DNA from 2 places in the Blastococcus montanus genome. Region 2 is predicted to be linked to the other one. Evidence: predicted binding sites of a transcription regulator. Region 2 holds the regulator's gene; the other holds the start of a gene.
What was found. Region 2 encodes LexA, which represses DNA repair genes until DNA is damaged. Its sites were predicted from a motif close to TCGAACANNTGTTCGA; they were not measured.
Positions count from the first base shown of each region.

Region 1: dinB (DNA polymerase IV) is a predicted target of LexA. The motif match lies at 1,632-1,647, and genes of this name have one in related genera.

Region 1 is NZ_CP155551.1:1,592,100-1,595,500, reverse strand. It holds gene ABDB74_RS07835 (DUF3040 domain-containing protein) at 1-223, opposite strand, end outside; gene dinB (DNA polymerase IV) at 391-1,605, opposite strand; gene ABDB74_RS07825 (permease) at 1,711-2,373, opposite strand; gene ABDB74_RS07820 (BatC protein) at 2,625-2,915, shown strand; gene ABDB74_RS07815 (JmjC domain-containing protein) at 2,984-3,401, shown strand, end outside.
Region 2 is NZ_CP155551.1:3,074,460-3,077,860, reverse strand. It holds gene ABDB74_RS14670 (iron ABC transporter permease) at 1-578, shown strand, start outside; gene ABDB74_RS14665 (enoyl-CoA hydratase/isomerase family protein) at 575-1,363, shown strand; gene lexA (transcriptional repressor LexA) at 1,446-2,210, opposite strand; gene ABDB74_RS14655 (LysM peptidoglycan-binding domain-containing protein) at 2,677-2,925, shown strand; gene ABDB74_RS14650 (hypothetical protein) at 3,056-3,401, shown strand, end outside.

The DNA of each region.
Region 1 (3,401 bases), 1.5 Mb from region 2:
CGACCAGGAAGCCCAGGACGCCCAGCGGTACCGACCCGGCGACCGCGCCGCCGACCAGGACGGCCAGGCCGACCAGGACCAGCAGGCCGCCGAGTTGCAGCATGCGGCGGGCCTTCAGACGGCGATCACCGGTGCGGACCGAGGAAGCGAACTTGGGATCGTCATCGACGAGGGCGCGCTCGATCTGCTCCAGCAGACGCTGCTCGTGCTCGGAGAGCGGCACGTCGACCTCCAGGGTGGGGCGGAGCCAGTGGCCGTCGGAGGCTCCCGCCGACGGTACGTCTGAGGATACGAGCCCTTTGCAAGCCGCGAAAGGCGGCGCCGCGACGACCCGCCGGGCGAGCCGGCCGATCACTTCTCCGGGTGGACCGGCCGACGCATCCGGCCAGGTCAGGGGCCTGCTCGCCGCACCGGGCCGGAGCGGTGCAGCAACGTGGCCGGACGCACGGCGCCGGCCCCGAACCGCCGGGCTGCGCGATCGGCGGCCAGCTCCGCCTCCCGGCGGCCGTGCTCGCGGGCCCCGAGCTCCAGTTGACGGGGCGCCGATCCGGCGTCGACGAGCCGCTCGGCCCGCACCCCGACCAGCCGGATCCGGGCCCGTTCGAGCCCCAGGGCGTCGTAGAGGGACCGCGCCGTGTCGTAGAGCTCCTGCCCCACGTCGGTGGGTGCCCCGAGGGTGCGGCTGCGGGTGATCGTCGCGAAGTCGGCGAACCGCACCTTGATGCTCACCGTCCGGGCCAGGCAGCCGATCGAGCGCAGCCGGCCGGCCGTGCGCTCGGCCAGGCGCAGCAGCTCGCGGTGGACCACGACGGGGTCGTCGACGTCGGTGGCGAAGGTCTCCTCCGCGCCGGTGGAGCGCTCGGGCTCGTCGGGGACGACGCGCCGGGGATCGCGGCCCCAGGCGAGCTCGTGCAGGTGGGCGCCCGCCGCGGGACCGAGCGCCCGCTGCAGGGTCTTCGCCGGCACGTGCGCCAGGTCGGCCACGGTGCGCAGCCCCAGCCGGACCAGCGTCTCCTCCGTCTTCGGGCCCACGCCCCACAGCGCACCCACCGGCAGCGGGTGCAGGAAACCCATGACCTCCGGTGGGCGGACCACCAGCAGCCCGTCGGGCTTGGCGCGGGTCGAGGCCAGCTTCGCCACGAACTTCGTGCCGGCCACGCCGACCGAGCAGGTGATCCCCTGCTCGTCGTACACGCGGGCCCGGATGTACTCGCCGATCTGCGCGGCATCGCCCAGCCGGCGGCCAGCACCGGCGACGTCGAGGAACGCCTCGTCCAGGCTCAGCGGCTCGACCAGCGGGGTGATCGAGCGGAACAGCGCCATGACCGAGCGGGACACCTCGGTGTAGAGGGCCATGTCCCCCGGCAGGACCTTCGCCGTCGGGCACAGCCGCAGCGCCCGCGCGGTGGGCATGGCCGCGCGCACCCCGTACCGCCGGGCCTCGTAGGTGGCCGAGGTGACCACCCCCCGGTTGCCGGCCCCACCGACGATCACCGGCGTGCCGGCCAGCTCCGGGTGCCGGCGCACCTCGACGCTGGCGAAGAAGGCGTCCATGTCGACGTGCAGGACGGTGCACCCGTCCGCCCGCGCGACACCGTTCGTCACCGCCACCTCCCACACGTTCCCGTGGGTCGAACATGTGTTCGATCCACGGGAACGATAGCGGTCAGGTGCCGGGGCGGCCGGTCGGCACGCCCCGGCGTGCCGCGGTCAGCGGGTGGCGACGACCTCGTCGGTCTCCTTCTTGCCCGGCCACATCTTGGCGCCGATCACACCGCCGAGCGCGGCCGCGATGATCGACAGGCCGAGCCCGAGAACCGCCCAGCTGGCGGCCGAGCGCGCCGTCTCGGCGGCCTGACCGGCCTGGATGTCGGGCAGGTTGGCCTGCTGGATGCCGGCCACATCGGTGACCACACCGGCGAGGGAGCCGAGCAGGGCACCGCCACCGAACAGGGTCAGCAGCACGATGGTGACCACGGCCAGCGCCCACACCAGGATGCCGTGGAGCAGCCCCTCGCTGAACCCCCGCCACAGCGCGGTCGCTCCGGCGGTGAGCCCGCCCAGGAAGAGCGCGATCAGCCCGTTGATCCCGCTGATCAGGTCAGCGTTGTTCCCGGCGTCTCCGGCCAGCTCCCACCAGCCGAGCGCCAGCGTGGCCAGCTGCAGCAGCAGGAAGGTGGGCACCGCGACGATCAGGCCCGCCCAGACCGGCCCCCAGCGGACGCGGTCGCGGCGCGTCGGCGGCGTCTGGTGGTGCGTCTCGCGGAGGCCCACGCGGGTCGCCCCCTCGTCGGGGGTCGTGTCCACCCGGGCACCCGGCGTCTCCCGCGTCACGTCGGCGCTGGCGCCGGTCTGGGTACGACTCTCTGTCATGACATCTCCTCCTCGTGCGTCGTCTCATTGCCTCTGGCACACCAGAGGTGCCCGTCGAGGGCGTACCCACACCGGATGCCCGCCAGGAAAGGAATGAGTGCACCGGACGCCGACCCGTCACCTGATCGTGACCCTCGCCGGATCGGGGGAAACCGCTGGCCGGGCAGCAGGTGTCAGACCCGGACGAGGGAGGTAAGCAGCGACGCAGGGGCTGCCGTCCGGCTGCCCTGATCGACCTGGACGGAGATGCCATGGCGCTCGACGACGACGACATGACCAGCACGGAGGGCCCGGCCGACGGCGGAGCCTCGGGCACCCCGGGTACCCACGACGGCGGCGCCGACGGTGGCGCCGACAGCGGCGCGCACGGCCCGGCCGACGGCGCCGCGGGAACGGCCGACCACGGCGCGTCCGGCACCCCGGGTGGCCACGACGGCGGCGCCGACGGTGGCGCCGACAGCGGTGCGGACGGCGGCGCGGACGGCGGTGCCGACGGTGGCGCCGACGGTGGCGCGGACGGTGGCGCGGACGGTTCGGCCTGACCGAGAACCCGACCCCGCGGGGCGGGGCGGAGCAGCAGCTCCGCCCGGCCCTGCGGCGGTGCACGAACATGGCGCCCGAGCTCTTCGCCGAGCAGTACTGGGCACAGCGCCCGCTGCTCACGCGGGCCGAGGACACCGGCAACTCCTTCACCGACCTGCTCGACCTGCCCGCGGTCGACGAGCTCCTCTCCCGACGCGGCCTGCGCACGCCGTTCCTGCGGATCGCGAAGGACGGCGCCGTCGTCGACCCGAAGCGGTTCACCACCTCCGGCGGGGCCGGCGCGGAGATCGCCGACCAGGTCTCCTCCGACGCGGTGCTGCGGCTGTTCGCCGACGGGAGCACCGTCGTCCTGCAGGGCCTGCACCGGCTGTGGCCGCCGCTGATCGAGTTCGCCGACCAGCTGGCCGCCGACCTCGGCCACCCCACGCAGGTGAACGCGTACGTCACCCCGCCGTCCTCGCAGGGCTTCAGCCCGCACTACGACG
Region 2 (3,401 bases):
CCCGGAGCAACGCAGCCATCATCGGAGCCATGGCCGCGCCCCTGGCCTTCCCCGGGGCGGTGCTCGGCATCGGTCTGATCATCGCCTACGCGGGTCAGCCGTTCGGACTGGGTGGGACGCTCACCATCCTGTTGATCGCCTATGCCGGCAGCGCCCTGCCGTTGACCTTCGCTTACGTGCACGCCGGGATGGGCCAGATCGGCGCGGAGGTCGAAGAGGCGTCCCGGAGCCTGGGAGCGTCCTGGGCGCGCACCTGGCGGCGGATCACGGTGCCGTTGCTGCGGCCCTCCCTGCTGGCCGCGGGCATGCTCAACTTCGTCCTGCTCTTCCGGGAGCTGGAGATGTCGGTGTTCCTCTACACCGGCGCGAATCCCACGGTGGCCACGGTGCTCTACAACCTGGCCAGTGAGTCGCTCTACCAGCGCGTGGGTGCGCTCTCCGTGGTGATCCTGCTGATCAACATCGTGGTGACCGTGATCGCGATGCGACTGCTCGACCGCAAGCCCGGCACGTCCACCCGGCGGTCCCGCCGGTCCCCGTCCGTCGCACTCAACACCCCACCGGAGGAAGCAGCATGACAGTGACCACGACCGATGTCGGCACCGGCGTCCACCTTCGCTACGAGACCCCGCACATCGCTGTCCTCACCCTGGACAGCCCCCCGTCCAACACCTTCAGCTGGGAGAGCCGGCGGTCCTTCATGAAGGCGCTGGACATCCTGGACGCCGACGAGCAGGTCCGTTGCCTGGTGATCACCGGAGAAGGCCGGGCCTTCACCGCCGGTGCGCACCTGGGCGAGGACCAGTCCATGAGCGACGAGCAACTCAGCGACTACCTGGCCGAGTTCAGCCGGGTCCTCAATGGGGTGCAGAACTTCCGAGCCCCGGTGATCGCGGCCATCAACGGGGCCACGATCGGCGGTGGGCTGGAGTTCTCGCTCTGCTGCGACATCCGGATCGCGTCCACCGAGGCCTTCTTCGTCGCGGCGGGCGTGAACGTCGGCCTCATCGTCAGCTTCTGGCGCCTGCCCCGTGTGATCGGACTCGGCCCGGCAAAGGAGATCCTGCTGACCGGGGCCCGCTACTCCGCCCAGCAGGCGCTCAACTGGGGCCTGGTGACGGAGGTCCACGAGCCGGGCGACCTCATGACCGCCGCGCTGGCGAAAGCGCAGCGGATCGCCACCCGTGCGCCGCTGTCGGTGGAGGCCACGAAGGAAGCGGTCACCGGAGCGTTCGAGATGGACTTCACCCAGGGACAGGCGCTCCAGACCAAGCGGTTCCTGGAGATGTTCCGGACCGAGGACCACCAGGAGGCGTTGCAGGCCTTCTTCGAGAAGCGCGACGGCGACTACCAGCGACGCTGAGGGGGCGCCGGCTGAGCCGTCCGCTTCACCGCCCACGTCGGGGCCCGGCCACCGGAGGCCGGGCCCCGACGTGGGTTCCGTGTCAGACCCGGCGCAGGACCGAGACCACGCGGCCGAGGATCGTCGCCTCGTCACCGGGGATCGGCTCGTAGGCCGGGTTGTGCGGGAGCAGCCACACGTGGCCGTCACGGCGCTTGTAGGTCTTCACCGTGGCCTCGCCGTCGATCATCGCGGCCACGATCTCGCCGTTCTCGGCGGTCGGCTGCTGCCGCACGACGACCCAGTCGCCGTCGCAGATGGCCGCCTCCACCATCGAGTCACCGGCGACCTTCAGCATGAACACGGTGCCCTCGCCGACCAGCTCGCGGGGGAGCGGGAAGACGTCCTCGACCGCCTGCTCGGCCAGCACCGGGCCACCCGCGGCGATGCGACCGACCAGCGGGACGTAGGCCGGGGCGGCGGCCCGCTCGCCCTCGCTGACCATCGGAGGCTCGGCGACGGCCGAGGCGGTGCGGCCGGCATCGCCCGGCAGGCGCACGTCGAGAGCGCGCGGCCGGTTCGGATCCCGCCGCAGCCAGCCCTTCTTCTGCAGCACCGACAGCTGGTGGGCGACCGACGAGGCCGAGGAGAGGCCGACCGCCTCGCCGATCTCCCGGACCGAAGGTGGGTAGCCGCGGCGCTCGATCGAGTCGCGGATGACCTCCAGGACGCGCCGCTGACGCTGGGTCAGGCCGTCACCGTCCGCGCTCCGGTCGGGAAAGGTCCGGACAGTCGCCGAGGCCTCGGCCCCGTCCTGGGTGCCGCCGCGCGCCCGCCGGCCGCCGGACGTCCCGCTCGACTCCGTCACGTCTCCTCCTCGCCGGCTGCTCGCGCAGCCGTTCCGACCTCGTCCTCGACGTCGACCGTAGCGCCGATCCCCGCCCAGTTCAAACAGGTGTTCGAAGCCATGTCGTGTCGCCCCCCATCTGTCGGTGGCATCGGGTAGACATCGGACAGGCGTTCGAATCGAACACACGTTCGGGTGGGCGGGCGCCGGCCAGGTGAGAGGCGGAAGTGCGATGACGGGCAGTGCGGTGCGGTCGGTGGGCGGAGTGTCCGAGGGGCGGGTTGCGGTCGAGGCGCCACCGGCGCGTCACCTCCGGGTGCTGCCACCCGTGCCGGAGGCGTACGCCGTGGCGCCCGGGCGGCGGGCCCCCGTCCGGGATGGTGCCGCCGCCCCGGCCGTCGCGCCGAGAGGCCCGAGCCGCCACGATGGCCGGCCGGGCATCGCGCCGCCGCCGCTCCGGCTGACCGCGCGGGGTCGCCGGCTGGTCGTGGTCCTGGCCGTCGCGCTCGTGGTGGGGCTGGTCGCGCTCGGCGAGGCGGTCATGGGCGGCGGAGGGGACGGGCTCGAGCTGATGGGCACGGCCAGCGTGGTCGTCGAGTCCGGTGACACGCTGTGGTCCATCGCCGGAGGTGTGGCGGGCGACCGTGACGTCCGTGAGGTCGTGGACGAGATCCAGACGCTGAACGGTCTGCGCAGCGCGGACCTCGTGCCCGGTCAGGTGCTGGCACTGCCCTGAGGCGTCCAGCGCGGCGGTCGGGCGGCGGCTCGCCACGGCACGAGGTTCACAAGGGCCGGCCGGCGACTTCGTCAACCCTCCGTGTGGGCACGTTCACGGTGCGTGCTCGGCGGCCGCATACGGTCGTGCGGTGTCGAGCGTCATGGACAACCGCGCCGCGGTCTTCACCAGTCGGCCCCAGGCCGTGGAGGTCTTCCAGGCCGGTACCTGGTGGGCCGGCGAGCTGCTGGGGTGGCGGCACGACGGCGCCGGGGCCTGCCAGATGTGGGTGCGGGTCGTCGTGGGCGGTGTCGAGGAGGCGGCGTGGACCGACCTGACGACCCTCCGGCTGCCCGAGCCGCAGTCCCCGGCGCCGGCGGCCACCCGGTCGGCGCGGCGGCGCGTGACCCAGGAGATGGCGGCGGCGCAGGCGGTGTCCGCGCTCCGGGCCGGCGAGGTCGTGGTCGGCGCCGAGACGACGACGGGCTCTTCGATGA